3 regions of the Streptomyces sp. NPDC053493 genome follow, and region 1 is predicted to be linked to each of the others. Evidence: riboswitches for the same ligand, from Rfam matches in the RefSeq annotation. Region 1 holds a riboswitch; each other region holds the start of a gene.
The links. A riboswitch is a leader RNA that binds a small molecule or an ion and turns the genes downstream of it on or off. The one in region 1 is predicted to bind cyclic di-AMP.
Positions count from the first base shown of each region.

Region 2: another riboswitch for cyclic di-AMP. It lies ahead of ACIGO8_RS08400 (peptidoglycan DD-metalloendopeptidase family protein); the one in region 1 lies ahead of ACIGO8_RS10770 (transglycosylase SLT domain-containing protein).
Region 3: another riboswitch for cyclic di-AMP. It lies ahead of ACIGO8_RS29425 (transglycosylase family protein); the one in region 1 lies ahead of ACIGO8_RS10770 (transglycosylase SLT domain-containing protein).

Region 1 covers NZ_JBITXS010000003.1:136,621-146,365, forward strand. The annotation lists gene ACIGO8_RS10755 (isochorismatase family cysteine hydrolase) at 1-351, shown strand, start outside; gene ACIGO8_RS10760 (PP2C family protein-serine/threonine phosphatase) at 457-2,181, shown strand; gene pucL (factor-independent urate hydroxylase) at 2,219-3,154, opposite strand; cyclic di-AMP (ydaO/yuaA leader) riboswitch at 3,584-3,772, shown strand; gene ACIGO8_RS10770 (transglycosylase SLT domain-containing protein) at 3,777-4,661, shown strand; gene thpR (RNA 2',3'-cyclic phosphodiesterase) at 4,763-5,344, shown strand; gene ACIGO8_RS10780 (hydrophobic protein) at 5,379-5,537, opposite strand; gene ACIGO8_RS10785 (sigma-70 family RNA polymerase sigma factor) at 5,761-7,449, shown strand; gene ACIGO8_RS10790 (DUF998 domain-containing protein) at 7,537-8,154, shown strand; gene ACIGO8_RS10795 (SDR family NAD(P)-dependent oxidoreductase) at 8,237-9,070, opposite strand; gene ACIGO8_RS10800 (NUDIX hydrolase) at 9,210-9,644, opposite strand; gene ACIGO8_RS10805 (response regulator) at 9,638-9,745, opposite strand, start outside.
Region 2 covers NZ_JBITXS010000002.1:595,055-604,799, reverse strand. The annotation lists gene ACIGO8_RS08430 (1-hydroxy-2-methyl-2-butenyl 4-diphosphate reductase) at 1-579, shown strand, start outside; gene hpnH (adenosyl-hopene transferase HpnH) at 587-1,609, shown strand; gene ACIGO8_RS08420 (aspartate aminotransferase family protein) at 1,621-3,006, shown strand; gene ACIGO8_RS08415 (helix-turn-helix domain-containing protein) at 3,081-3,725, shown strand; gene ACIGO8_RS08410 (DUF6126 family protein) at 3,750-3,905, shown strand; gene ACIGO8_RS08405 (tyrosine-protein phosphatase) at 3,963-4,751, opposite strand; cyclic di-AMP (ydaO/yuaA leader) riboswitch at 5,132-5,296, shown strand; gene ACIGO8_RS08400 (peptidoglycan DD-metalloendopeptidase family protein) at 5,301-6,245, shown strand; gene ACIGO8_RS08395 (SGNH/GDSL hydrolase family protein) at 6,421-7,215, shown strand; gene ACIGO8_RS08390 (STM4011 family radical SAM protein) at 7,286-8,155, opposite strand; gene ACIGO8_RS08385 (STM4012 family radical SAM protein) at 8,171-9,523, opposite strand; gene ACIGO8_RS08380 (STM4013/SEN3800 family hydrolase) at 9,571-9,745, opposite strand, start outside.
Region 3 covers NZ_JBITXS010000013.1:52,043-61,787, reverse strand. The annotation lists gene ACIGO8_RS29465 (glycosyltransferase family 2 protein) at 46-1,023, shown strand; gene ACIGO8_RS29460 (GtrA family protein) at 1,020-1,436, shown strand; gene ACIGO8_RS29455 (SurA N-terminal domain-containing protein) at 1,518-2,156, shown strand; gene ACIGO8_RS29450 (nucleoside triphosphate pyrophosphohydrolase) at 2,177-3,241, shown strand; gene ACIGO8_RS29445 (globin domain-containing protein) at 3,248-4,459, opposite strand; gene ACIGO8_RS29440 (alpha/beta fold hydrolase) at 4,536-5,345, opposite strand; gene ACIGO8_RS29435 (cytochrome P450) at 5,422-6,708, shown strand; gene ACIGO8_RS29430 (transglycosylase family protein) at 6,823-7,839, shown strand; cyclic di-AMP (ydaO/yuaA leader) riboswitch at 8,109-8,282, shown strand; gene ACIGO8_RS29425 (transglycosylase family protein) at 8,286-8,987, shown strand; gene eno (phosphopyruvate hydratase) at 9,262-9,745, shown strand, end outside.

The DNA.
Region 1 (9,745 bases):
GGCGAGATCCTCGACATGGCGCTCGCGGGCCGGCATCCCGAGCTCGTCGACCCGGTCCGGCCGGACGAGGACTCGCTGTTCGTGGTCAAGGCCCGGCACTCCGTCTTCTACGAGACACCGCTCGCCTACCTGCTGCGCTCGCTCGACGTGACCGACCTCGTCCTGACGGGCCAGGTCACCGAGCAGTGCGTGCTCTACTCGGCCCTGGACGCCCACATCCGGCACCTGCGCGTCACCGTGCCCCGCGACGCGGTCGCCCACATCCACGAGGACCTGGCGCGGGCCGCGCTGCGGATGATCGAGCGGAACATGGCCGGGCGCGTCGTGGACGCCGCCGAGGTCACCTTCTGACCCACCCGCCGCCTCCTGCGCGCGCATGATCCGCGACCCGGTGGGCAGCGGCGCAAGGATGGCCGGAGAGACGACCGGGCCGCTCGCCCGGGAAGCGAGGCGATCATGAGTTTTCCGCTGCCGGACACGGTGGACGAGCTGAAGGACCTGATCGGGCGGGAGGTCTCCGCCCTGCGCGCCTCGGTCCGGCGCACGGCGGAGCGGCCCTCCTCGCCACCACCGAGCAGCGAGGTCACCTCTCCCGTGCAGCTCCTCGCGCCCGTACCCGCCGCCGCGGGGCACGACTCCGCGCCGCCACGCTGTCTGTGCAGCACGCACGACCCGGGCGCGACGGGCACGTGCGCGGTGCTCAGCGCGATCCCGGCCTCGGCGGTGCTCCTTGAACCGCTCAGGGACGAGGAGAGCAGGACCGTACGGGACTTCCGTATCGTCGCCGGGAACCGGATCAGGTCCGCGGACTGGCTGGAGGCCCCGGACCGGCAGGTGGGACAGCGGTTCCTGGAGGCCCGGCCGGGCGCCGCAAGCAGCGGGCTCCTCGCGGCGCTGAGCGACGTCGTGGCCGGAGGAGGGCCGCTGGAGGGCCAGTACGTGGACTACACCGAGCAGCGGATGGGCCGGCTGCACCGCGCACCGCTGCTCTACTCGGCGGCGCTGTGCGGGGAGCAGGTGCTCGCCACCTGGCGCCCGGTGCAGAGCCGCACGGAGCTGCTCACCATCGACGCGCAATACCTGGCCTCGCTCGGCTGGGGCAACTGGGACCTGTTGTCCGGCAAGGTGACCTGGTCGGAGGGGCTCAGCCGGATCTTCCACGCCGAGATCCAGATGCCCTGGTCGCTGGAGCAGCTCTGCGACGCGCTGCTGCCGGACGACCTGACGGCGTTCTCCGAGTTCCTCACCTCCGTCCTCGCGGGCGAGGAGCCCGCCTGGACCCGGATCCGCTTCCTGGTCCTGGGCGAGGTGCGCACGCTCGACCTGCTCGGCCGCCCGGTCGCCGGCACCGACGGCAGGCCGTGGGCGGTGAACCTGGTCGCCCGTGACCTCACGCCGCAGATCCGCAGCCGGCGCCGGCTGGCCGAGACGGAGCGCGAGACGGACCGGCTGCGGCGCCAGGCCCAGGCCGAGCGGCGGGTCGCCGACGCGCTGCGCGAGGCGCTGCTGCCGACGCACTCCGAGGCGCTCGCGGCCGTCGGGCTCACCGTGGCCGCCTCCTACCGGCCGGCCGAGCCGGACAGCGCGGTGGGCGGCGACTGGTACAAGTGCCGGCTGCTGCCGAACGGCCTGGTCCTGATCGCCATCGGCGACGCCGCCGGGCACGGTCTCGACGCCGTGGCCCGCATGTCCCAGCAGCGCCACGCGCTCGCCGGCCTCGCCCAGACCGGCGCCGGGGCGGGCGAGATGCTGACCTGGCTGAACGAGCTGGTCTGCAGCGAACCGTACGGCGAGACCGCCACCGTGATCGTCGGGCACATCGACGACGAGCGCGTGCTGCGCTGGGCCGACGCCGGCCACCCGGCGCCGATCCTGCTGCGCGACGGCCGGGCGGAGCCGCTGCACGCCGGGCAGCGCGGCCCTCTGCTCGGTGCCCTGCCGGGCTACGCCTACGAGACGACCGACACGCGGCTGCGGCAGGGCGATCTGCTCGTGCTGTACACCGACGGGATGGTGGAGCGCCGCGGCGAGGACGTCACCAAGGGCATCGAACGCCTCGCCGACGCCATGACGCGCTCCTCCGACACCGAGCCGGAGCGGCTGATCGAGACGATCCTGTCCGATCCGGACCAGGCCGGGCCCGAGGACGACGCGTGCCTGCTCGCCATCCGGGTGGACTGACGCCGCACGCCCGCGTCAGGCGACCGCGAGGGCCGTGTCAGGCGGTGATCCAGTCGCTGGTGGCGATCACCGGGGTGACGCCGTCGCGGTGGACGGTGCCCTCGATGAGGCCGTACATCCGGTCCGCGGCGAAGTACACCTCGTTGTCGTTCTTCAGCCCGAAGGGCTCCAGGTCGACCAGGAAGTGGTGCTTGTTCGGCAGGTTGAGCCGCACCTCGTTGACGCTCGCGCAGTGGTCGAGGACCCGCTCCGCCATCGCGTTGAGCGTCTGCTGGAGCGAGTAGCTGTACGTCTCCGCGAACGCCTCCAGCATGTGCCGCCTGACCTTCGCGTACGAGCGGTCCCAGTCGAAGTCGGCGTCGCCCGCGGCCACTGCGGAGTGCGCCCAGCGGGCCGTCACCTTGGTGGCGAGGATGCGGTCGTACGCCTCCTTCAGGGTCGTGTACCGGTCCTTGACGAAGCCGTGGAACTCGGAGTTGGTCGAGTTCATCACGGTCAGCTCCTTCAGGCCCGAGACGACCTGGAGCTGCCCGGTGGACTTGCTGTAGGTGACCTGCGCGGTGCGCACCTCCTGGCCCTTGCGGACGAAGGAGTGCTGCTCGGCGCGGGTGGGCACGGAGATCCGCTCCCAGGCGAACTCCTCGACGCGGATCTGCGCCTCGTGGATCACCGGCTGGGAGTGCACGAAGTGCTTCGCGAGCAGGATCGCGAAGGCCTCGGGCGAGGCGATGCCGTGCTCCTTGGCGAAGGCGTAGACCGTGTTCTTGGTGGTGTCCGTCGGCAGGCAGTTGCCGTTGTCGCCGGTGAGGTGGACCTCACGGAACTCGCCGCGCAGCGCGACCGAGACGTTGAGGTCGCGGATGTCGTGCCAGGCGCCGTCGTTGCCGCGGCGCTCGATGGTGACGATCCGGTTCTCGGCCTTGCCGTACTGGTTCTGGCCGAGGACGTGCTTGCTGGTGGAGGTGTAGCTCATGATGCGGCTCCTGCGGGTACGTGGATGCGTCGATCCCGTACGCCCGGCGTCCGGTGCCGCGCACGCGGCACCCCCCGCCGTCCGGCCCCGCGCCCCGAGGCCGCCCCGGGACTGACGAGCATCCCGGTCCGTAGGTTCCGCTGGATTCCAGCACAGCCCGGCGGCCGCACGCAATGCCTGCGGAATGCGTGACCTTCCACACGCCCAGAATCGGACAAAGCATGTGATGTCCCGCTATTCCTTTCCAAGGTGGGAATGGGAGCCCGGCGTTGCTGTCACGGCGTCAAGTGCGAGACCGGGGAAAAGGGTTGGGGAGGTGGTGGCGCGGAGGTGCGGTGATCCTTTTTCATTTCCCGGATCAATTCATTTGCGTTGATTAATTAGGGCCTTGTTCTCGTCGTTCCCATTCGCGTACGGTCACCCGGCAACCGGACGGAAACGCCGAATCCTGCCGCCGACCGGTACACCGCACTCACCACACGTCCGGCAGGAGCGGGGGACCCAGGTTTGCCGCCGGCTCCGGTCGTCCGGGCCCGGCTCGGGGTGAAGCCGCGCACTGCGGCCGGGCATCTCCCGCCCGAACCCGACAGCTCACCTCGCAGGCGAAGGAGAGGAATTCGCCATGCGTGGACACGGTAAGCACCGCCGCCCCAAGAACACCCCGCTCGCCCGCTCGATCGCGGCCGCCGGCCTCACCGGCAGCGCCGCGCTCGCCCTGCCGCTGGCCGGCGCGACCGGCGCCGCGGCGGTCACCCCGCAGGGAGCTCCCGCCGCGCAGCACGTGCATACGATCGTCGCAGTCGAAAAGGCGGCGGCCGCTCTCACGGCGAAGAAGGCCGGCCCGGTGAAGTATTCCGTGGTCCGCGGCGACTCGCTTTCCAAGATCGCCCGGAAGTACTCCGTGCAGGGCGGCTGGAAGAAGCTCTACCGCGACAACCGCGCCGCCGTCGGCGCCGACCCGGCGCTCATCCACCCGGGTCTGAAGCTCACCGTCCACGCCTCGGCCACCCCGTCGAAGACCGCGCACGCCAAGACCGCGCACGCGAAGAGCGCCACGGCGAAGGCCTCGCACGCGAAGACCACGCGCACGGCCGGCGCCGGTTCGGCCGCCACGGGCGCGGCGACCAAGGCCGCCCGCCCGGCCGCCGCCGTCCAGGCGGTGGCCGCCTCCAGCGCCGCCGGCTACGCCGACAACCTCGACGGGTGGATCCGCGAGTCCCTCGACATCATGGCCCGCAACGGCATCCCCGGCACGTACGACGGCATCTACCGCAACGTCATGCGCGAGTCGTCCGGCAACCCGCTGGCCATCAACAACTGGGACTCCAACGCCCTCGCCGGCACCCCGTCCAAGGGCCTGCTCCAGGTGATCGACCCGACCTTCCAGGCCTACCACGTCGCGGGCACGGCCAACGACCCGTACGACCCGGTCGCCAACATCACCGCCGCCTGCAACTACGCGGCCGCCCGCTACGGCTCCATCGACAACGTCTTCGGCGCCTACTGACCGGACCAGGGCGGGTGACCGGACCAGGGCGGGGCGCGGACGGATCCGGCGGCCGGGGGCCGGCCGGAGCGCGGCGGGCCGGGGATGGTACGAAGTCCCGCGTGAACGATCAGCCCCCGGCGCCCACCATCCGCGTGTTCGTCGCCCTCGCCCCGCCCGACGACGCCAAGGACGAACTGGCGCGGGCCCTGCGCCCCGCCCTGGACGCCTTTCCCTCGCTGCGCTGGAACCGCATCGAGGACTGGCACATCACCCTGGCGTTCCTCGGCGAGCTCCCGGCCAGGGCCGCCGCCCTGCTGCGGCCGCCGCTCGCCGGTCTCGCGGCCGCGCGGCGGCCCCTGGAGCTGGCACTGCGCGGCAGCGGCCACTTCGACGACCGGGTGCTGTGGAGCGGGATCGACGGCGACGTGGAGGGGCTGCACCTGCTCGCCGCCGACGTCCGCGACGTGGTGAAGACGTGCGGCATCCCGTTCGAGGACCGGCCGTTGCGTCCTCACCTGACGCTGGCCCGGGCCCGCCGCGGTGACCTGACACAGGTCCTCGCGGCGGCCTCCGGGCTGGCCGGGTTCTCCGGCCGTCGCTGGACGTCCGGGCGGCTGCACCTGGTCGGCAGCAACGCCGGGCGCGGGCCGGGACCGATCCGCTACCGCGACATCGAGTCCTGGCCCTTCGCCGGCTCCTGAACGGCGCCCGCGGCCGCACCGGCCTCCCGCCGGGTCACCACCGGTACCAACGGGATCCGCTGCCGCTGCGGAAGAGGAAGCCGAGCAGCCACAGCACGAGCACGGCGATCGCGACGTACCACAGCACGTCGAGCGCGAAGCCCGCGCCGAACAGCACCAGGATGATGAGGAGAACGATCAGGAGCGGAACCATGACGGCACCTCCCGGGTGAGCCTGGCACCGGTCCGTCCGGCGCCCGCACCACCGCGTATGCCCGGTCTTGTCGCAACAATGTGCGAAAGCCTTGGGGTGAGGTTCGGCTCCCTTCGAAAGATCTCGAAAATTCCCGGCCGTTTTCCGTTATCCGGTGGTCGCGGCGCGATCTCCCAGGTGTTGGGCATCGGCAACAGGCAGGACGGTCAGGATGAGGCAGGGCATGGACGCGCAGGGCACGCACGGGCCGGACGGCACGGAGCTGGTCAGGGCCGCGCAGGGCGGCGACCCGGCGGCACGGGACCGGCTCGTCGCCGCCCACCTCCCGCTCGTCTACAACATCGTGGGCCGGGCGATGAACGGCCACCACGACGTGGACGACGTCGTGCAGGAGACCATGCTGCGGGCGCTCGACGGCCTCGGCGGACTGCGCTCCCCGGACAGCTTCCGCTCCTGGCTCGTCGCCATCGCCATGAACACCCTGCGCACCCACTGGCACCGGCAGCAGACCGGCCACCGGGCCGCCGGCGGCCTCGACGACGCCCGCGACCTCGCCCAGCCGGGCGCCGACTTCGTCGACCTCACGGTCGCCCGGCTCCACCTGTCCGGCCAGCGGCGCGAGACCGCCGAGGCCACCCGCTGGATGGAGCCCGAGGACGGCGCCGTGCTCTCGCTGTGGTGGCTGGAGTGCGCGGGACAGCTGACCCGCCACGAGGTGGCGGCCGCCCTCGAACTGTCCCCGGAGCACACCGCGGTCCGGGTCCAGCGGATGAAGGAACGCCTCGAGTCCGCCCGGGTGGTCGTCCGGGCCCTGTCCGCCCACCCGGCCTGCCCCGCCCTGCACTCCGAACTGGGCACCTGGGACGGCCGCCCGTCCGCGCTCTGGCGCAAGCGCATAGCCCGCCACGCCCGCGCCTGCGCCCACTGCGCCGGCCTCCGGAGCGGCCTCGTCCCCGCCGAGGGCCTGCTCGTCGGCCTGCTGCTCGTGCCTCCGACGACGGCGCTCCTCGCCGCCGTCCGCGAGAGCGCGGGACCGCTCCTCGGCCTGGCCGCCACCACCCGGCCCCTCGCCGCCACGACCCCGCCCCCGAGCGCCGCCGCGCCCCGCCCCGGCTCCGCGCGCGCCCGGCACGCCGCCGCACCGGCCGGGCGCGGCGCCCGCCGCCGCGAGGAGCAGCGCAAGCGCGGCCGTCGCCGGGCCGTCGCCGCCGCGGGCCTCGCCGTCGTGGCCGTCGCCGGCGGAACCCTCCACCTGATCAACGGGCCCGACCAGACCGAGACGGACGCCGCCGACGTGGCACGCGCCGCGGCCCCCGACACCGCGCCCCTGCTCTCCGAGACGCCGGACACCGCCTCGCCCTCCGTCACCACCGCCTCGCCGAGCCCCACCGCGAGCCGCTCCGCCCGCCCCACCCGTACGGCCACGCCCTCACCCACCGCGACCACCACGAAGCCCGCGCCGCCCCGCACCACGGCGCCCACACCCGCCGTCCGCCCGCGGACCACGGGCACCAGGGCCGGCGGATCCGGACCGGGCTCCGACGCCCAGCAGGTCATCGACCTGGTCAACTCCGAGCGCGCCCAGGCCGGCTGCGGCCCGCTGACCGAGAACGCGCTGCTCACCCGGGCCGCCCAGGGCCACTCCGACGACATGGCCGCCCGGAACTTCTTCGACCACACCAACCCCGACGGCGACGGCCCCGGCGAGCGCGTCACCGCCGCCGGCTACCGCTGGTCGACCTACGGCGAGAACATCGCCATGGGCCAGCGCACGCCGGCCGAGGTGATGGAGTCCTGGATGAACAGCCCCGGCCACCGCGCCAACATCCTGAACTGCTCCTTCAAGGAGATCGGCATCGGCATCCACTCCGCCGGCGGCCCCTACTGGACGCAGGTCTTCGGCGCCCGCTAGGACCACCGGGCACGGCTCCGCGGGCGCGCGGCACGCGGGGCGGGCGCGCTACCCGGCCCGCCTTGGTCGTCGGCTTACCGTGAGCGGATGCGACCCGTTCCCAGGTGGGCCCTCGTGCCCGCGGGCTGTGCCCCCGTGGTGCTGGTCGGCGGCTGGACGACCGCGGCCGTGCTGCAGGGGCCGTCCTACGACGCCGTCCGGCAGACGATCAGCGTCCTCGCGGCCTACGGCGCCGCCGGCTTCTGGGTGATGAGCGGAGCGCTCTTCGCCCTCGGCGTCTGCCACCTCGCCACGGCCTGGGGCCTGCGCGCCGCGGCCCCGGCCGGGCGCGTCACGCTGGCCGCCGGGGGAGTGGCGGCCCTGGTCGTCGCCTTCGTCCCGACACCCAGCAGCGGAGGATCGCTGCGCCACGGCTCCGTGGCCGCCGTGGGCTTCGCGCTGCTCGCGCTGTGGCCGCTGCTCGCCGCCGTCCGCGGCGGCCGCGCCGTACCCTGGGCCCTGCGCCTCGGGCCCGCGCTCGCGGCGACCGCGTCGATGGGCGGAGCCGCCCTCTGGTTCCTCGTCGAGACCGACCGCCACGGCGCCGCGGGCGTCGCCGAACGCCTGGTGACGTGCCTCCAGTCGCTCTGGCCGCTGGTCGTCGTGGTCTCCTGCCTCCACCACCAGCGCGCGAGGACGGCACGGCCCCGGCAGCCGGTCCGCTGAACGCCGCCCGCCGCCCGCCGCCCGCCGCCCGCCGCGCCCCCGCCCCGGCCGCCCGCCGCGCCCGCCCCGGCCGGGCGGTCGGTTACGGACGCGGGTCGCGCGGCTCCATCCGGAACCGGAAGCCCAGCGTGCCCGGATCGAGCGTGGTCGCGCCGCCGTCGACCGTCAGCACCGCCCCGTTGACGAAGGACGCGGCGGGCGAGAGCAGCCAGGCGATCGCCTCCGCCACCTCCCGCGGCTCACCGGGACGGCCGGCCGGCAGCACCCGGGTGGTCTCCTCGTACGCGGCCTCGACACCGTCCCGGCCCTCCGGACCGCCGCCGAGCCCGGCCTCCTCCGCGAACCGGTTCATCCGGCGGTCCGCCATGTCGGTGCGCACCCAGCTCGGACACACCGTGTTGGCCCGCAGCCCGGCGCCCGCGTAGTCGACCGTCAGCGAGCGGCACAGCTGGAGCAGCGCGGCCTTGGACGTGGCGTAGGCGGCGCTCCCGACGCCGTTCAGCAGCGCGGACACCGACGCGACCGCGACCACCGAGCCCCGGGCCTCGAGCAGATGCGGCAGCGCGGCCCGCAGCAGCAGGAACGGCCCCGTGAGGTTGGTCCGCATGACCTCGTCCCAGTCCTCACGCGTCACCTCGCCCACCCCGCCGCCCCGCCCGATCCCGGCGTTGAGCACCACACCGTCGAGACGCCCGTACGCGCCGACGGCCGTCTCGACGAGGGCGGCCACCTCGTCCGGGTCCCCGATGTCGGACGGCACCGGCAGCGCCCCGGTCTCCTCGGCGACCAGCCGCAGCGGCTCGGGCCGCCGCCCGGACACCACCACCCGGTGCCCCGCCTCGGCCAGCAGCCGCGCGGTCGCGGCCCCGATCCCCGTCCCGCCGCCGGTCACGAGATACACCCGCCGCTCCGCCATGCCGCCGTCCGCCTTCCCCGCGCTGCCGACCGTCCCGGTGATCTTAGGCCGTGTCCCACCGATCAGGCCGGGCGTCGCGGGCCGGCGGGACTTTCCGGACACGGCCTAGGCGTGCCGCGGCACGCCGCCGCCCCGGTTCCTACGGCGCGGTCTCCAGGAGGCGCAGTGCGTCGGCGGCCGCCGGTGACAGCCGGGAGCGGTCCAGGTCCGCCAGCGGCATCCAGACGGCCGCGTCGGTGGAGCCGCCGGTCTCGGCGACCATCGGGCTTCCGGCCGCGAGGCCGACCGCGTAGAACAGCGCCGTCAGGTGCCAGCGCACGCCGCCGCGTCGGACGGCGTACGTGCGGGCGTCGAGCAGCCGGGCGGAGGTGAGGTGGAGCCCGGTCTCCTCGCGCAGCTCACGCGCCAGCGCCTCCACCGGCCGCTCGCCCGGGTCCATCCCGCCGCCCGGCAGGTGCCACAGTCCGGGCGCGAAGATCGGCGAGGCGTCCGACAGCCGGGCCAGCAGCAGCCGGTCGTCCTCCCGCGCGACCGCGTACGCGGAAACCCGGCTGCGCACCGGGGCGTTCACCATCCCTCGCCCCTCCTCCCGTCGGCGTCGTCCGCGATCAGCCTATGCCCCGCGCCCGGTGTGCCCGGCGCGACGAGGCCCGTCTCGTAGGCGGCGATCACCGC
Region 2 (9,745 bases), on a different contig from region 1:
GCCCTGCGCAGCGGCGACCGCGGCGGGGCGCCCGCGCCCGTGACCGTGGTGCGGAGCGGGATGGGGCCGGAGCACGCCCGGCGGGCCGTCTCCCGGGCCCTGGAGCGGGACGGCTGGCGCGACGCGGCCGTCATCGCCTCCGGCTTCTGCGCGGGCCTCGCGCCGGGCATGCACCCGGGTGACCTGATCGTCGCCGAGGAGACCCGCGACGCCGAGGGCGCCACGGCCTGCGTCGGCACCGAGCTCCTGGTGAAGGCACTCACCCGGGCCCTGCCCGGCCGCACCGTGCACACCGGCCCGCTGACCGGCTCCGACCACGTGGTGCGCGGCCCCGAGCGGGCCGCGCTGCGGGCCGGCGGCGCGATCGCCGTCGACATGGAGTCGGCGGCCACGCTGCGTACCGCCACCGCGGCCGGACCGCGTCCGGTTGCGGCCGTACGAGTGGTCGTGGACGCTCCTGAACATGAACTGGTCCGGATCGGCACGGTACGCGGGGGAATATCGGCGTTCCGCGTCCTTCGTGCCGTCCTTCCCGCATTCTTCGAATGGCACCGTTCTTTGCTGCTCCCCAGGAGGTGAGCGAGTTATGGCCATGCCGCTCCGTCAGTCCGTCCGGGTCGGGACCTACCTCTTCGAACAGAAGCTCCGCAAGCGGGACAAGTTCCCCTTGATCGTCGAGCTGGAGCCGCTGTTCGCCTGCAACCTGAAGTGCGAGGGCTGCGGGAAGATCCAGCACCCGGCGGGCGTGCTCAAGCAGCGCATGCCGGTCGCCCAGGCGGTCGGCGCCGTCCTGGAGTCCGGGGCGCCGATGGTCTCCATCGCCGGTGGCGAACCGTTGATGCACCCTCAGATCCACGAGATCGTGCGCCAGTTGGTCGCCCGGCGGAAGTACGTCTTCCTGTGCACCAACGCCATGCTGCTGCGCAAGAAGCTGGACGACTTCACCCCGTCCCCGTACTTCGCGTTCGCCGTCCACATCGACGGCCTGCGCGAGCGGCACGACGAATCGGTCGCCAAGGAGGGCGTGTTCGACGAGGCGGTGGCGGCGATCAAGGAGGCCAAGCGGCGCGGCTTCCGGGTCACCACCAATTCCACGTTCTTCAACACCGACACCCCGCAGACGATCATCGAGGTGCTCAACTTCCTCAACGACGACCTGCAGGTCGACGAAATGATGATCTCGCCCGCCTACGCCTACGAAAAGGCTCCCGACCAGGAGCACTTCCTCGGCGTCGAGCAGACCAGGGAACTCTTCAAGAAGGCCTTCGCGGGTGGAAACCGGCGGCGGTGGCGGCTGAACCACTCGCCGCTCTTCCTCGACTTCCTGGAGGGCAAGGCCGACTTCCCGTGCACCGCGTGGGCGATCCCGAACTACTCGCTCTTCGGGTGGCAGCGCCCCTGCTATCTGATGAGTGACGGCTACGTCCCGACGTACCGCGAGCTCGTCGAAGAGACGGACTGGGACAAGTACGGCCGCGGCAAGGACCCGCGCTGCGCCAACTGCATGGCGCACTGCGGCTACGAGCCGACCGCCGTCCTCGCCACCATGGGCTCGCTCAAGGAGTCGCTGCGCGCGGTCCGCGAGACCGTGTCCGGGAACAACGGGTGAGCGAGCGCGTCATGACCGGTGAGTTCGACCTGCGGGCGCTGCTCGCCGAGCGCGGTGGCGAGCGCTACGAGCTGCACGCCCGCCACCTCAACCACCAGCTCCCGCGCATGCTGCACACCATCGGCTTCGACAAGGTCTACGAGCGGGCCGAGGGCGCCCACTTCTTCGACGCCGACGGCGCCGACTACCTCGACATGCTCGCCGGCTTCGGCGTCATGGGGCTCGGCCGGCACCACCCGGTCGTCCGCAAGGCGCTGCACGACGTCCTCGACGCCCAGCTCGCCGACCTCACCCGCTTCGACTGCCAGCCGCTGCCCGGGCTGCTCGCCGAGCGGCTGCTCGCCCACAGTCCGCACCTCGAGCGGGTCTTCTTCGGCAACAGCGGCACCGAGGCCGTGGAGACCGCCCTCAAGTTCGCCCGCTACGCCACCGGACGGCCGAGGATCGTCTACTGCTCCCACGCCTTCCACGGCCTGACCACCGGCTCGCTCTCCGTCAACGGTGAGAAGGGCTTCCGGGACGGCTTCGCCCCGCTCCTGCCCGACACCGCGATCGGCCTCGGCGACCTCGACGCGCTGGAGCGGGAGCTGCGCAAGGGCGACGTGGCCGGCTTCGTCGTCGAGCCCGTCCAGGGCAAGGGCGTCCACGAGGCGCCGCCCGGCTTCCTGCGGGCCGCGCAGGAGCTGCTCCACCGGCACGGCGCCCTGCTGATCGCCGACGAGGTGCAGACCGGCCTCGGCCGGACCGGCGACTTCTACGCGTACCAGCACGAGGACGGCGTCGAGCCTGACCTGGTCTGCGTCGCCAAGGCGCTCTCCGGTGGTTACGTGCCGGTCGGCGCCACCCTCGGCAAGGACTGGATCTTCAAGAAGGTCTACTCCTCGATGGACCGGGTCCTGGTCCACTCGGCCAGCTTCGGCTCCAACGCGCAGGCCATGGCGGCCGGGCTCGCCGTGCTCTCGGTGATGGAGTCGGAGGGCACGGTCGCGCACGTCCGCCGGATCGGCGACCTGCTCGCCTCCCGGCTGCGTGAGCTCGTGCCGCGCTACGAGCTGCTGCACGAGATCCGGGGCCGGGGCCTGATGATCGGCATCGAGTTCGGCCGGCCGACCTCGCTGGGCCTGCGCAGCCGCTGGACGATGCTCCAGGCGGCCCGCAAGGGACTCTTCGCGCAGATGGTCGTGGTGCCGCTGCTCCAGCGCCACCGCATCCTGACGCAGGTGTCGGGCGACCACCTGGAGGTCATCAAGCTGATCCCGCCGCTGATCATCGACGAGGCGGACGTGGACCGCTTCGTGACCGCCTTCACGGCGGTGATGGACGACGCCCACGCAGGCGGCGGACTGATGTGGGACTTCGGCAGGACGCTGGTCAAGCAGGCCGTGGCACAGCGCTGACCGGATCCGGTCACGGGTTTTGCCTCTGAGGCAAGAAACTTGCCTCAGAGGCACGATCCTGGCGGAATGGACGCATGGACCACGTCCCCGGGGGCTCCGCCCCGGACCCTGCCGCCGCCGGCGCGGCCGCCACCGACGTCCTGCCGGACGTCGCCCCGCAGCTGCGGGCCCTGCGCCGCCGCCGTGGCCTCACCCTGGAGGCCGCCGCCCAGCGGGCCGGACTCTCGCCGGCGCACCTGTCCCGTCTGGAGACGGGCAACCGGCAGCCGTCGCTGCCGATGCTGCTGGCCCTCGCCCGTATCTACGGTACGACGGTCTCCGAGCTGCTCGGCGAGCTGCCGCCCGAGCGCGACCCGGTGATCCGGGGCGGCCGGGCCGAGGCCGTCGAGGCCGACGGCTGGATCTACCGCCCGGCCGGCGGCCCGGGCCGGGCCATGCAGGCCCTGCGCGTCCACGTGCCGTACGCCACCAGCGCCGACATCGTGCGGGTCCACGCCGGCGAGGAGTGGCTCCACGTCCTCGACGGCCGGGTCCGGCTCGCGCTCGGCGACGCCGTGCACGTCCTCGATCCCGGGGACAGCGCGCACTTCGACTCGCTCACCCCGCACCGCATCGGCGCGGCCACCCGCGGCGGCGCCGAGCTGCTGTTCGTCCACACGCTGATGCAGAGCCCCGCCGCCGAGCTGTGCCTCGGCGACGGGACGCCGCACCGACGCTGACTCCCGACCTCAGAAAGGACCGACATGTCCGAGAAGTCCGCACCGGTCACCGGCGAGGAGCGCGGCGCCGGCAAGTTCCCCAAGGGGCTGGTGCTCCGCCTCTTCGCCTATCTGGTCGCCGGGCACCTCTTCGCCGGCTTCCTCTACCTGCTCTTCATGCTGGGCGGGCAGAACCAGTAGCGAACCGTCCGCCGGGGCGGCGGTGACGCGCCCGCCGCACGGCAGTCGCGCGCGGCCTCAGGCGCCGGCGAGCAGCCGCTCCCGCAGCAGCTCGCGGGTCTCCGGGGCGAGCCGCAGCCCCTCCGCGAGATAGGCGTCGACCGAGCCCCAGGTCTGCTCCATCGTCTCGAAGGCGGCCCGCAGATACTCCACCCGCGCGTCGAAGAGCGGGCTCAGCAGCTCCATCACCTCCGGCGACATGGCGTCCGGGGCGGTGGAGCTGCGCTGCACCTTGTAGCGGCGGTGCGGGGCGTTGGACTTCACGTAGTCCGCCTCGATCGCCTCGCGCTCCACGCCGACGGCGAGCAGGGAGATCGCGATGGCCACGCCGGCGCGGTCCTTTCCGGCCGCGCAGTGCATCAGGGCCGGGACGCTCTCCTCGGCCATCGCGTGCAGGATCCGGCCGTGCTCGGCGGTCCGCTCGACAATCATCTTCCGGTACGAATCCGACATTCTGGCCGCGGCCTTGCCCTCGCCCAGGATGCCGCGCAGCTGCGCCAGGTCGCCCGAGCGCACCAGCTTCCAGAACTCCTTGCCGTCGGCCGGGTCGTTGAGCGGGATGTTCACGTTCCGTACGCCCGGAAGATCCACGTCCGGTCCTTCGATGCGCCGGTCGGCCTCGTTGCGGAAGTCGAAGACCGTGTGCAGACCCAGGGTCGCGAGGAAGGCGGCGTCCTCGGCCGTGGCGTGGGCCAGGTGGCCGCTGCGGAAGAGCCGTCCGGGACGCACGGTCCGGCCGTCCACGGTCGGCAGTCCGCCCAGGTCGCGGAAGTTGCGTACGCCGGTGAGCTCGGGCTCGGTCGTCATCTGCGTCACGGTTGCTCCTGCTGTCGAGATCGGTTCCTGGGGCAATCATCGAGGGTCCGCGACCTCGCCCGCAGCCCCTCGAGCGGGAATGGGTGATCTGTCCGAATTGGATGGTTGGGTATAACCCGCCCTGATTGAAGGCGAGATGGGAATCGGGGCGTGAGCAGCGTCATAACCGTGACGGACCGTGGCTGATCGTCTTTTTCAAATTCCCTTTGCCAAGGGGAATTCGAGAGGCCGTCATCCACGGAGGGTCACCGGAATTCCGGCCGGAGGACAAGAGATCCGCTATCCACGGGAACCAATGGCTTGTTTACGTCGTCCCGGCTCGTCTAGCGTCGCGCTCAATCCGGACGGACCGCCTAATCCTGCCGCCGACCGGAGAATCCGCACCGACCCGTATCAGGCAGGAGCGGGGGACCCAGGTACTTTGCCGATCCCTCGAAGAAGACGAAGGACGGCTCGGGGTGAAGTCGCGCGAGAGCGCGGCCGGACATCTCCAGTCCGAACCCGACAGCTCACCTCGCAGGCGACGGAGAGGAATTCGCCATGCCCGCGAAGGGTAAGCACCGCCGTCCCAAGGCCAACCCGATCACCCGCGGGTTCGTCGCCGCCGGCGCCGGAGGCGCCGTCGTCGCCCTGCCGCTCATCGGCGCGACCGGCGCGCAGGCCGCCCCGGCCGCCCTGCCGCAGCAGGCCGTCGCCGCCGCGGTCCCCGCCGCCGCTCCCGCCAAGGCCCCGGCCGCCGCGAAGACGTACACCGTCGTCCGCGGCGACTACCTGTCCAAGATCGCCACCGAGCACCACCTGGCCGGCGGCTGGCACAAGCTCTACCGCGACAACCGCCAGGTCATCGGCGACGACCCCTCGCTGATCCTGCCCGGCATGAAGCTCACCCTCGGCGGCAAGCACCACGCCAAGGCGGACCACGCGCCGAAGGCCGCCAAGAGCCACGCGCAGGGCTCCGGCGACGCCGCCGCCCGCGCCTCCCGCGGCGCCGAGCGCCCGTCGGCCCCGGCCGCGAGCACCTCCTCCGAGGCCTCCGCCTCCTCCTCTTCGTCGTCCTCCTCGGCGGCCACCACCTCCTCCTCCGGCTGGGTCGCCCCGGTCAGCGGCGGCATCTCTACCCCGTACCGCGCCTCGGGCTCGATGTGGTCCTCCGGCTACCACACCGGTGTCGACTTCATCGCCTCCACCGGGACCACCGTCCACGCGGTCGGCCCCGGCACCGTCTACTCGGCCGGCGACGGCGGTGCGTACGGCAACCAGGTCGTCATCCAGCACGCGGACGGCACCTTCTCGCAGTACGCCCACCTCTCCTCGATCTCCGTCTCCGCCGGCCAGACCGTGACCGGCGGCCAGCAGATCGGCCTGTCCGGCGCGACCGGCAACGTCACCGGCCCGCACCTGCACTTCGAGATGCGCACCGGGCCGGAGTACGGCTCCGACATCGACCCGCTGGCCGCCCTGCGCCAGCACGGCGTGAGCATCTGACGTCACGTCACACCACACATCTGACGTCGCGTCACGTCGCGGAGGCCCGGCACCTGCGTGCCGGGCCTCCGCGTATTCCGGCTTGGGAGAATCTTTATCGGTGGCATATGTCACCCGGCGTCAACCCCTCCTTACGGTCGCGTAGGTCACACGGCGGAGGGAATGATGTGCTCCCGTGGCAGACGATTCGAGATCACGAGACAAGAACGCATTCGGGTCGTACGCGGCGATCGGTGACAGCTTCACCGAGGGCGTCGGAGACCCCGGCCCCGACGGGGCCTACGTCGGCTGGGCGGACCGGTTCGCGGTCCTGCTCGCCGACCAGCTGCCGGAGCACGAGGGCTTCCGGTACGCCAATCTCGCCGTACGGGGGCGCCTCCTGGACCAGATCGTCGCGGAACAGGTCCCGAGGGCGAAGGAACTCGCCCCGGACCTGGTGACCTTCTGCGCCGGCGGCAACGACATCATCCGCCCCGGCACCGACCCCGACGACGTCGCCGAGCGCTTCGAGCGCGCCGTCGCCGAACTCACCTCCGCCGTGGGCACGGTGATGGTGACCACCGGCTTCGACACCCGCGACGTCACCCTGCTCAAGCACCTGCGCGGCAAGATCGCCACCTACAACGGACACGTCCGGGCCGTCGCCGACCGCTACGGCTGCCCCGTGCTCGACCTGTGGTCGCTCAAGTCCGTCCAGGACCGCCGCGCCTGGGACGACGACCGGCTCCACCTGTCGCCCGAGGGCCACACCCGGGTCGCGCTGCGTGCCGCCCAGGTGCTCGGCCTGCCCGTGCCGGCCGACCCGGAGCAGCCCTGGCCGCCGCAGCCGCCGCGCGGCGCCCTGGAGGTCCGCAAGGACGACATCCACTGGGCCAAGGAGTACCTGGTGCCGTGGATCGGGCGCCGGCTGCGCGGCGAGAGCTCCGGCGACCACGTCGAGGCCAAGCGCCCCGACCTGCTGCCGCTGTAGCCGGGGCGCCGCCGCCGGGGCGGCCGCCGCGTCGGTCGGGCGGCCGCCTCGGGCGGCGTCGTGCCGGCCGCTAGCGCGCGTGCGTGTCCGCCGGGCGGACGGCGGCCGGGATCCGTTCCAGGACGCCGCCGGCGAACACGTCGTACAGCGGCAGCGTCTCCAGGTGGACGTAGCCGATGTGGCAGTCGCACACGGCCAGCGGGCACGCCCGCGGCCGCAGCGTGGCGCGGTACGAACCGTCGTAGAGGTTGCCCAGCTCCGCCTTGACGAAGTGGCAGCGCCGCACCGTCCCGTCGCCGTCCACCGAGACGACCGACTCGCCGGTGCGGCAAGGCAGTCCCGCCGAAGGGTGCGGATGACGGCTGTACGGGAAGAGCGGGTCGAGCGCCGTCCAGGCCTCGGCCTCCTCGTCCCGGTAGCCGTGGCCCTCGGCCGCGTTCACCCACAGATAGACGTGGTCCGGCAGCTCGGCACGCAGCCGCCGCGCGTGCTCCAGGTGCTCGGGCAGACCGACGACGCCCACGCTGAAGCGGACGCCCCGGGCGGCCAGCTCACGGCACTTGCCGAGGAACCGCTCGTACGGCGTCTGCCCCGGGTGGTACGTGCACCACAGCGCCAGCGTGCCGAGGTCCGCCTCCTCCAGCCACTCGGTGCGGCAGCTCAGGTTCGTCTGGATCGCCACCCGCTCCACGTGCGGCAGCCGGGAGAGGTCCACCAGGGCCCGCCGGTACCAGGACCGCACCAGGCCCTCGCCCCACGGCGTGAACAGGATCCGCAGCCGGTCGCCGCCCTGCCCGGCCGCCCAGCCGGTGAAGCGCTCCAGAGCCGCCCGGTCGGCCCGCAGCCGCTCACGGCTGTCGCGCCGCTTGGCGAACGGGCAGTAGGGACAGTCGTAGTCGCAGGAGGCGAGCGGCCCACGGTAGAGCAGGGTCAGATCCATGCCGGCGCGCTCCCTCTACTTCGCCTCGTACGCGGCCATCGCCGCCCGCACCGCTGGTGAGAACAGCTCCGGTCCGAGGCCGTCCGAGTGGGCCAGGCCCTCGGCGGAGAGCCGCAGCAGCCCGGCGGGCGCGTCGGTGTCCAGCCAGCCCAGCCGCTCGAACCGGGACAGCTCGGCCGCGAAGTCCTCGAACGGCGAGGTGCCGAAGCGGCTCGCGTAGTCCGCCAGCGGCATGCCCTCGGCCTGGAGCAGCGACTGCAGCAGATGCCGCCGGCGCGCCTCGTCGCCGTCGACCCGGCGGCCGACCTCCGCCCGGGAGAAGTCGGCCGTCTCCGTGTAGGCGTCGATGATCGAGCGGATCTCGGGCATCCCGACCGCGTAGTCGAAGGAGTAGTGCAGCCGCGAGGTGTACGAGCGGGCTCCGCAGCCCAGGCCGATCATGCCGTCCGTCTGGCAGGCGTGGTCGTCGGGGCCCAGCGGCGGCGCGTCGGTGCGGCGGAACATCCGCATCGACACCTGGGTGTAGCCGTGGGCGAGGAGGTGGTCGCGGCCGTGCCGGTAGAGCCGCAGCCGCTGTTCGTCCCAGGCGGGATCGGCCGCGGTCGCGTCCTGGACCCGGCCGAGGCCGGTGAGCGGGCGCACGTACAACGGGTAGAGGTAGAGCTCCTCGGGCCGCCAGGCGAGCGCGGCGTCCAGCGAGCGGCGCCAGGAGTCCTCGGTCTGGCCGTCGATGCCGTAGATGAGGTCGATGTTGAGGACCGGGACGCCGGTGTCGCGGATGCGGCCGAGGGCCGTCTCGACGTCCGCCCGGCGCTGCGGGCGCACCGCGGCCCTGGCCTCCGCCTCGACGAAGCTCTGCACGCCGATGCTCAGCCGGGTCGCGCCCCGCTCGGCGAGCACCGCGAGCCGGTCGGCGGTCGCCGTGGCCGGCGAGGTCTCGACCGAGAGCGGCACCGCCCGCAGGTCCACTCCCGTGCGCCGCTCGGCGATGTCGCACAGGCGCTCCAGCTCGGCCGCCGTGAGGAAGGTGGGCGTGCCGCCGCCGAAGGCCGCCGTCGCGAACCGGACCGGCGCCGCGTCGCCGAGCGCCTCCCGCACGGCCGCGGCCTGCCGGTCGAGCGCGTCGAGATAGCGCGTGGTCAGCCCGTCCGGGGCGCCGATCCGGGTGAAGAGGTTGCAGAAGCCGCAGCGGACCTCGCAGAACGGTATGTGGGCGTAGAGGGACAGCGCGTCCTTCGGTTCGTCCGCCCAGAGCGCGGCGAGCGGCGGCCGCTCGGGCAGCGGGCGGTACGCGGTCTTGTGCGGGTAGGCGTAGACGTAACTCCGGTACGGGCGCGGGGTCTGCGTCGCGCTGGCGGCGTCCGTCACGGTCGGGGCCTCCGCCGCGGCCACCGACGCGGGCTCGGTTCCGGTGCTCACGCGGCGGCCTCCCGTCCGGGGCCGGGCAGGACGAACTGCGCGTACGGCACCGTCCACACGCTCTCGTGGCCGAGCCGGTGGCCGGTGAAGCCGTCCTCGCCGTAGGCCGTGCCGTGGTCGGAGCAGACGATCGCGAAGCAGTCGCGGCGGCTGCTCATCGCGGCGAAGAGC
Region 3 (9,745 bases), on a different contig from region 1:
CGGTGGAATCCGGCACCGACATCCGTACCGGTTGTCGTGTGGTGCGTGCTGCTTTCGATCGTGGTCCCGTGCTTCAACGAAGAAGAGATCATCGGTCGCTTCCACGACCATGTGACGAAGGAACTCTCCCGTTTCGACGGAGAATTCGAGATCGTCTACGTGGACGACGGAAGCCGTGACCGTACGCTGCCGCTGCTCGAGGGGATCGCCGCCGGCGATCCCCGGGCGCGCTATGTCTCCTTCAGCCGCAACTTCGGCAAGGAGGCCGCCATGCTGGCCGGTCTCCAGCACGCGGCCGGTGACGCCGTCGTCATCATGGACGCCGACCTCCAGCACCCGCCGGAGCTGGTGCACCGCATGGTCGCGCTGCACGCCGAGGGATACGACCAGGTCATCGCCCGCCGCACCCGCACCGGCGACCGGGTCACCCGCACGCTGACCGCCCGCGCCTACTACTGGGCGATCAACCGCCTGGTGGACGTCGAGCTCGTCGACGGCGTCGGCGACTTCCGGCTGCTGTCGCGCCGCACGGTCGACTCGATTCTCGAACTGACCGAGTACAACCGTTTCTCCAAGGGCCTGTTCGCCTGGGTCGGATTCCGCACGACGACCTTCGAGTACGAGAATGCGGTGCGCGAGCAGGGACGTTCGAAATGGACGTTCGGAAAACTGCTCAACTACGGGCTCGACGGCCTGCTCTCCTTCAACAACAAGCCGCTGCGCGCCGCCGTCTATCTCGGAATGGCCCTGGTCGCCGTCGCATTCGCGTACGCCGCCTGGATCGTCGGTGTCGCCCTGGTGAACGGCGTGGACACGCCCGGCTATGTCACCCTGCTCGTGACCGTCACGGCCCTCGCCGGCGTCCAGATGGTGATGCTGGGACTGGTCGGAGAGTACGTCGGCCGTATCTACTACGAGGTGAAGCGCCGCCCGCACTACCTGGTGAAGGCGAGCAACGCGGCCGTCCCCGGCCCGCGGCGCCGGCGCGCCCCGCGGCACGACGAGGAGCTCATCGGACGATGACAGTGACCTGGCAGGTGGTGCGTTTCGGCCTGGTCGGCGTCGTCAACACCGGTACGTACTACGGGCTCTACCTGCTCCTGGGCCTGCGCCTGCCGTACATCGCCGCGCACGTCGTCGCGTTCGCGCTGTCCATGGTGGGCTCGTTCTTCCTCACCTCGTACTTCACCTACCGCACCCGCCCGACCTGGCGGAAGTTCCTCCTCTTCCCGCTCACCAACGCGGCCAACTTCGTCCTCACCACCGTCGGCGTCTACGTCCTCGTCGACCTGCTCGGCGCGAACCCGCGTTACGCCCCGCTGATCGCCGCCGCCGCCGCGATCCCGGTCACCTTCCTCCTCTCCCGAACGATCATGCTGGGACCCGACACCAGCCGAACACGCGCGTCGTTGACCGAAACAGTCGCTTCCAAGTAGTGGCCCGGGCCACGGCGACTGCCTAACATCGATCACCGCACGGTCGTCCCACTGACGCACGACCCACGCCGGGAGGCTCCTTTGCACCGCCGCACCGCGCTCTCCGTCTCCGCCGCCGCGCTGCTCGCCGCGGCTCCGTTGCTCACCGCCTGCGGCAGCGACGCCCACCCGGGCGCGGCGGCCGTCGTCGGCGGGCAGCGGATCGAGGTGTCCAGTCTGCAGGCCCAGGTCGCGGACGTGCGGGCCGCGCAGCAGGCCTCGCCGCAGGCCGCGCAGCTGATCAGGGAGACCGGCGACCTCAGCCGGCAGAAGCTGCACGGCATGATCTTCGACCGGGTGGTCGACCGGGTCGCCGCCGACAACGGCGTGGACGCGACCCGCGCCGAGATCCAGAGGACCCGCGCCGACTTCGCCCGCCAGAGCGGCGGCGAGGAGCAGCTGGCCGCCGTGCTGCTCCAGCAGCAGGGCGTGGCGCCCGACCGCATCGACGACGTCGCCCGGCGGGCCGTCCTGATGAACAAGATCGCGGCGAAGCTGGGCGTCACCGACGGCCCCGAGGGCCAGAAGAAGCTGACCGAGGCCTTCAGCCGGGCGTCCAAGGCGCTGAAGATCGACGTCAACCCGCGCTACGGGGCCTGGGACAGCGAGAAGATCCAGCTGGCGACCTACACCGCTCCGTGGGTGCGGCAGATCAGCAAGGCCCCGGCGGCCGGGGCCTGACCACGACGTATCGTCGAGGGGTGACTACCGACACCCCCGGCGCCGGCCCCGGCCGAATCGTCCTGCTCACCGCCAGCCACCGCGTCGCGCCCGGACTGCTGTCCTGGCCCGCCTGGCAGGCGCTGCACGACGCCGACCGGGTGCTGTGTCCCGACGCCGGCCATCCGCAGCTGCCGTACCTGCGCGAGGCCGGGGTCGCCGTCGAGCTCCTGCGGCCGTCCGCCGAGGAGCTGGTCGAGGCGTGCGCCGGCGGCCGGACGGTCCTCGTGCTGCCGTCCGGCGAGGGCGACCGGCAGCTGACCGACGGGCTGGCGCGGATGGCCGGCTCCGGCCGCGTCACCATGCCCGACCTGGAGCTGCTGCCCGGCTCCTACGACCTGCCGGGCGCCCGGCTCCTCGACCTCGTGCAGGTGATGGACCGCATCCGGCGCGAGTGCCCGTGGTCCTCGCGGCAGACGCACGAGGGCCTCGCGAAGTACGGCATCGAGGAGGCCTACGAGCTGGTCGAGGCGATCGAGGACGGCGACCGGGAGGCGCTGCGCGAGGAGCTCGGCGACGTGCTGCTCCAGGTCGTGTTCCACGCGCGGATCGCGCAGGAGGACGCGCAGGAGCCGTTCTCCGTGGACGACGTGGCCGGGACGATCGTGGAGAAGCTCGTCCACCGCCATCCGCACGTCTTCGGTGACGCGACCGCGCGGACGCCGGAGGAGGTCAAGGAGCACTGGCTGCGGACCAAGGCCGTGGAGAAGCGGCGGGAGTCCGTGACCGACGGTGTGCCGCTGGGGCAGCCGGGCCTCGCGCTCGCGGCGAAGCTGGCCGGCCGGGTGCGCACCGCCGGGCTCGACGTGGCGCTGCCGGCCGGGGGCGGGATCGGTGACGAGCTGCTCGCCCTGGCCGTACGCGCGGAGGCCGCCGGGGTCGACCCGGAGGCGGCGCTGCGGGCGGCGGGGCGGCTGTACCGGGACGCGATCCGCGCGGCGGAGGGCCTGCCCGAGAAGCCCGGGAAGCCCGGGGAGCAGGAGGAGTCCGGGGAGCCGGACGATGCCGAGGAGCCCTACGAGGCCGGGGAGCCGGACGAGGCCTGACGTTTTTCAGGGCTCGCGCGGGGCGCGGGCCTCGGGATTGTGCCAGTGCAGCTGCGGCGGTTCGATCAGCCACTCGGCGCGGGTGCCGGGGCGGCGGGTGAAGCGGCCGACGGCCGGCAGCCGGTCGTGGAAGATCCGGTCCGGGTCGGCGCCGAGTTCCGCCAGCTCCTCGGCGACCTCGGTGAGGAAGGCGGGCGGGCCCGCGAGATAGACGTCGTGGGCGGGCCAGCAGACGGCGGCCCGCAGCGCCTGGAGGAGCCGTTCGGTGGCCTGGTCGCGGGGCCGCTGGGGCGCGGCGGTGATGTAGGTGACGTGCAGCCCGGGTATCCGTTCGGTCAGCCGCTCGGCGTCGGCCCGCCCGTACAGGTACTGCTTGGCGCGGGCGACGACGAAGAGCCGTCCCTCCAGTCCGGGCTCGTCCTCGGCGGCCTCTTCGAGCAGGGCCCGCACCGGCGCCCAGCCGGTGCCGGCGGCGATGTAGGTGCGGGGCTTGCCGGGCGGGGTGCGGGCGGTGAGCGCGCCGCCCGGCGTGCTGAGCCGTAGCGTCTCGCCGGGCCGGAGCAGGTCGGTGAGCGCGGTGCTCATCAGCCCGCCCTCGATCCGGCTGACGTGCAGGTCGAGGGTGCCGTCGGGGCGGGGCGCGTTGGCGAGCGAGTAGGTGCGCCAGACCCGTGGCACGTGCAGCGAGCTGACGCTCACGTACTGGCCGGGGAGGTACGGGTAGGGGCAGCGGGGCCGGAGGGTGAGCAGGGTCAGGTCGTGGCCGTACCGCTCGTGCCGGACGACGTCGGCGTCCCACCAGGCGGGCTGGCCCTCGGCCGCGGACTCCTCGGCGCCCGCCTGCATCAGGTCGGCGACGCGCCCGTAGGCCTCGGTCCACGCCTTCTCCGCCTCCACGGTCCAGGCGGCGCCGGCCACGTGCCCGAAGGCGGCGAGCAGGCTGACGCCGACCGCGGTGTAGAGCGCGGGCGCCGCCAGGAACTTGCGGTGGTCACGGCCGAGTTCGCCGAGGTAGGTAGCCAGGCCCGGCTCCTCCAGACGGGTCACGACGTGGGTGAGCGCGGCGAAGATCCGGTCGCGCTGCGGTGCCATGTCCTCGGGGAAGAGCTCGCGCAGGCCCGGGTTGTGCCAGAAGAGATGGGAGTAGAAGAACGCGACGGCGTGCTCCGCCCGTCTCTCGACGACCGCGAAGGTGCTTCTGAGCAACTCGGCATCCACGCGGTGAATCTAAGCCACCGGCCGCCGTCTCACAGGGCGGACGCGGTACTTCCCGCGCGGGACGCCCGGCCCGTGCTCACGCCTCCCCGGCCCGGAAGAAGTCGGCGAGGGCCGGGGCGAGGACGTCCGGCGCGATGGTGTGCTCCTCGCCGGGGAAGACCCGCAGGGTGAAGTTGTCGCCGGCGGCGGCGAGTTCGCGGGCGCCGGTGAGCATGTGCGGCGCGCCGGCGTCGCCGCTGCCGACGAGGACGGGCACCGTGACGGCCGCCCAGCGCTCGACGGGCAGGGGCCGGCCGGACATGGTGTCGCCCATGATCCGCCCGTCGTAGGAAAGGGTGGGAGCGACGGCCTCCATGGCGGGCCAGAACGGGGCCTGGCGCATGCCGGCGACGACCTCGTCGGGCAGGGCGACGGCGGCCGTCATGAAGAGGGCGACGGCCTCGCCGTACTCCTTGCGCTCGACGAGGGCGGTCAGCCGCTCCACGTAGTCGGCGGGCAGCGGCGGACGGCTGTCGTCGGTGACGAACGGCGGCTCGTACAGCGCGAGGCGGGAGACGGCGCTGCCACGGGCGGTGGCCTCCAGGGCGAGGACGGCGCCGGACGACATCCCGAAGAGCATCGCCGACCCGCCGGCCGGGCCCTGGAGGAGCGCGTCGAGGTCCTCGATCTCGCGCCGCACGTCGTACGGGGCGGTGTCGCCGCTGTCGCCGCGGCCCCGGCGGTCGTAGGTGATCACGGTGAAGTGCCCGGCGAGCAGCCCGGCCAGCGCGGCCGAGTCGTGGCGGGTCATGAAGGCCCCTCCGACGAGGACGACGGCCGGACCGGAGCCCTGACGCTCGTAGGCGATGGCCGTGCCGTCCGCGGAGATCACGGTGTCCGTGTTCATGAAGATCCCTTTCTCCCTGTGTGCTGTCGAGGGGCTGGACGCTACACACCGGCACTGACAGTTGTACGGTCGGAAGGTGAGCACCACCCCAGGAAACCCCTCCGTACCTCCCGCGCCCGAGCTGTTCACCTGGGAGTTCGCCACCGATCCGTATCCGGCGTACGCCTGGCTGAGGGAGCACGCGCCCGTGCACAGGGCCACGCTGCCGAGCGGGGTGGAGGCGTGGCTGGTGACGCGGTACGCGGACGCGCGGCAGGCGCTGGCGGACCAGCGGCTCTCGAAGAACCCGGCGCACCACGACGAGCCGGCGCACGCCAGGGGCAGGACGGGGATCCCGGGCGAGCGCAAGGCCGAGCTGATGACGCATCTGCTCAACATCGACCCGCCGGACCACACCCGGCTGCGCCGGCTGGTGTCGAAGGCGTTCACGCCGCGCCGGGTCGCGGAGTTCGCGCCGCGGGTGCAGGAGCTGACCGACCGGCTGATCGACGGCTTCGCGGAGCGCGGCGAGGCGGACCTGATCCACGAGTTCGCGTTCCCGCTGCCGATCTACGCCATCTGCGACCTGCTGGGCGTGCCGCGCGAGGACCAGGACGACTTCCGGGACTGGGCCGGGATGATGATCCGGCACGGCGGCGGACCGCGCGGCGGGGTGGCGCGGTCGGTGAAGAAGATGCGCGGCTATCTCGCCGAGCTCATCCACAAGAAGCGGGAGGGCCTGCGGCACGAAGGGGACGACGACCTGATCTCCGGGCTCATCCGGGCCTCGGACCACGGCGAGCACCTGACCGAGAACGAGGTCGTCGCGATGGCCTTCATCCTTCTCTTCGCCGGCTTCGAGACGACCGTGAACCTGATCGGCAACGGCGTCTACGCGCTGCTGCGCCACCCGGAGCAGCGCCGCCGCCTCCAGGACGCGCTCGCCGCGGGCGACACGGGCCTGCTGGAGACCGGTGTCGAGGAGCTGCTGCGGTACGACGGGCCGGTGGAGCTGGCGACCTGGCGGTTCGCCACCGAGGACCTGACCGTCGGCGGGCAGGAGATCCGGGCCGGCGACCCGGTCCTAGTGGTGCTGGCGGCCGCGGACCGCGATCCCGCGCGGTTCGCGGAGCCGGACACCCTGGACCTGGCGCGGCGCGACAACCAGCACCTCGGCTACGGGCACGGCATCCACTACTGCCTGGGCGCGCCGCTGGCCCGGCTGGAGGGGCAGACGGCGCTGGCGACGCTGCTGAAACGCCTGCCGGACCTGCGACTTGGGGCCGATCCGGCGGAACTGCGCTGGCGCGGCGGGCTCATCATGCGCGGCCTTCGTACCCTTCCGGTGGAGTTCGCCCCGGAGCGTCGCACCGAAGAAAATTGACGCTCCGTCAGAAATGTGATCTTCGCGTGATCTCTGCTGCATCGACTTGTGACGCGCGTTCGAATGCCGCTACGTTCACCCGCAGTCTCAGCAGTCACGCGAAAGGCACTCCGCATGCGCTCCGGGAACGGACGTCACCGCAGACCCCGCCAGGCCCCCGCACTCGTCGTCGCGGCGGGGGTCACCGGCTCGGCCATGGCGCTGCCGCTGCTCGCCACCGGGTCGGCCTCCGCAGCAGACGCGGCGACATGGGACCGGGTCGCCGAGTGCGAGTCGGGCGGCGCCTGGAGCGCCAACTTCGGCAACGGCCTCTACGGCGGCCTGCAGTTCACCCAGGAGGGCTGGGAGCGCCACGGCGGCCTCGCCTACGCCCCGAGCGCGGACCTCGCCAGCCGCGCCCAGCAGATCGCCGTCGCCGAGAAGGCCTTCGCCGCCGGCGACACCCAGTGGGCCACCTGCGCCCCGATCGCCGGCCTGAAGAAGGACGGCAAGGCGCCGGGCGTCGACCCGGGCCCGGGCGCCGCGCCCAAGGAGTCCACGGGACCGCTTCCGGAGTCGAACCGCACCGACGGCCTGCCGGCCGGATCCGGTGCGACCTCCGCGGCGCCCTCGGCGCCGGTGACCACGCCGGCCACGCCCGCGACCCCGGCCACCCCGTCCGCGCCGGGCACGGCGCCCTCGGCCGGATCCACCGTCACGCCCGGCCAGGCGACGACCGCGCCCCAGGCGCCCACGAGCCCCACCTCTCCCGCCGCGCCCGGTACGCCCGTCACGCCGGACGCATCCGTTACGCCCGGTGCGCCGGAGTCGACGACGCCCGGCACCGGCAAGCACCGGGGTGACGCCGCGACAGAAGAACCGGGCGCAACGGACACCACGCCCGAATCGGGACGTCACGCCGCTCCGACCGACGGCGCGCCGGCCGGAAATACGGGCACCTCGGACAAGGCGGACGAATACACCGTCAAGCCGGGTGACAGTCTTTCGGGCATTGCGGAGGAGAACGGCCTGCTCGGCGGCTGGACCGCCCTCTACGACCACAACAAGAAGACGGTCGGCACCGATCCCGACCTCATCCTCCCTGGTCAGAGCCTGGAACTGAACCTCGGGACGGCCGGGTCCGACGCCTAGTCAGGACGGCGAACCGGCCCTGAATGTCCGTTCTGTGCAAGTGAGACATGGGTCTCTCTTCCCGAACTGGCGTGTCACGTCCGCAAAGTTTGTCCGAATCGCCCCTCACCTGCGCAAACACACCCTGACGGGGCGCAAGTAGGGGCGATTTTTCCGGGTTGATGGTCTTTGAACTTCCCCCGGGTCTGTGTCTACGGTCAGGACCGCTCGCCACCGCGGGCCCCGTCGACCGGTCCGCCGAATCCTGCCGCCGACCGACGGGAACAGTCGTCGCGCAAGCGCCGAAGGCAGGAGCGGGGGACCCAAGGTAAGCGCCGGCCCCGGCCGTTGAGACAGACGGCCGACGATCGGCTTGGGGTGAAGCCGCGTGCTAGGTCACGCGGCCGGGCAACTCACAGGCCCGAACCCGACAGCTCACCTCGTAGGCGTCGGTGAGGAGAACCTCCATGCTGCTTTCCGGCAAGGGCAAACACCGTCGTTCCTCCAAGGCCGCCCGCGCCCTCGCGCTGGCCGGTGCCGCCGGCGTCGCCGTCGCGGCCCCGCTGATGGCCGCCGGCACCGCCTCGGCCGCCACCAGCGCCGAGTGGGACGCCGTCGCCCAGTGCGAGTCCGGCGGCAACTGGTCCATCAACACGGGCAACGGCTACTACGGCGGCCTGCAGTTCTCGGCCTCCACCTGGGCCGCGTACGGCGGCACCGCCTACGCCCCGACCGCCGACCAGGCCTCCAAGTCCCAGCAGATCGCGGTCGCCGAGAAGGTCCTCGCGAGCCAGGGCAAGGGTGCCTGGCCGAGCTGCGGCGTGGGCCTGTCCGGCGCCTCCTACGACGGTGGCTCCGCCACGGCCGCCGCCCCCAAGCCGGCCGCCCCGAAGACCACCCCGAAGCGCTCCACCGAGCAGCCGACCACCCGCAGCGAGAAGCGCACCGCTCCCAAGAGCGCCGCCTCGAAGCAGACTGTCACCACCCCGACCGGCAAGAAGGTCAAGAAGGGCGACGGCGAGTACAAGGTCGTCTCCGGCGACACCCTCAGCAAGATCGCCCAGGCGCACGGCGTCAAGGGCGGCTGGCAGAAGCTCTTCGAGCTCAACAAGGACATCGTCCAGGACGCCGACCTCATCTACCCGGGTCAGCAGCTCCACCTGAAGTAGTACCGCCCGCCGGCGCCGGCCGGCGGCAGACCCCGCGGTGAGTGGAAGGAACCGGTCCGGAGCAGCTGCTCCGGACCGGTTTCTTACGACCGGAATCTACTGATTGGTAACCGGGTCTTTCGTCCCGAGATGCATGCCCTCGGGTCCTTTTTCGTCCCAGCGGGCGGGCGCCCGGCCGGTCGGAGCCCCCGGGCCGGTTAGGCTCTTGTCGCAAGGCGAACGAGACCTTGCCGCATGCGTCACAACCAGCGTCACATCCCAGAAGGAGATGCTCGTGCCGTCCATCGACGTCGTCGTAGCCCGGGAAATCCTGGACTCCCGAGGCAACCCCACGGTCGAGGTCGAGGTCGGCCTCGACGACGGCAGCACCGGCCGTGCTGCCGTCCCGTCCGGTGCCTCCACCGGTGCGTTCGAGGCCCTCGAGCTTCGCGACGGTGACCCCAACCGTTACCAGGGCAAGGGCGTGGAGAAGGCCGTTCTCGCCGTCATCGAGCAGATCGGCCCGGAGCTCGTCGGCTACGACGCCACCGAGCAGCGCTTGATCGACCAGGCGATGTTCGACCTGGACGCCACCCCGGACAAGTCCTCGCTCGGCGCCAACGCCATCCTCGGCGTCTCCCTCGCCGTCGCGCACGCCGCCTCCGAGGCCAGCGACCTCCCGCTCTTCCGCTACCTGGGCGGCCCGAACGCGCACCTGCTGCCCGTTCCGATGATGAACATCCTCAACGGCGGCTCGCACGCCGACTCCAACGTGGACA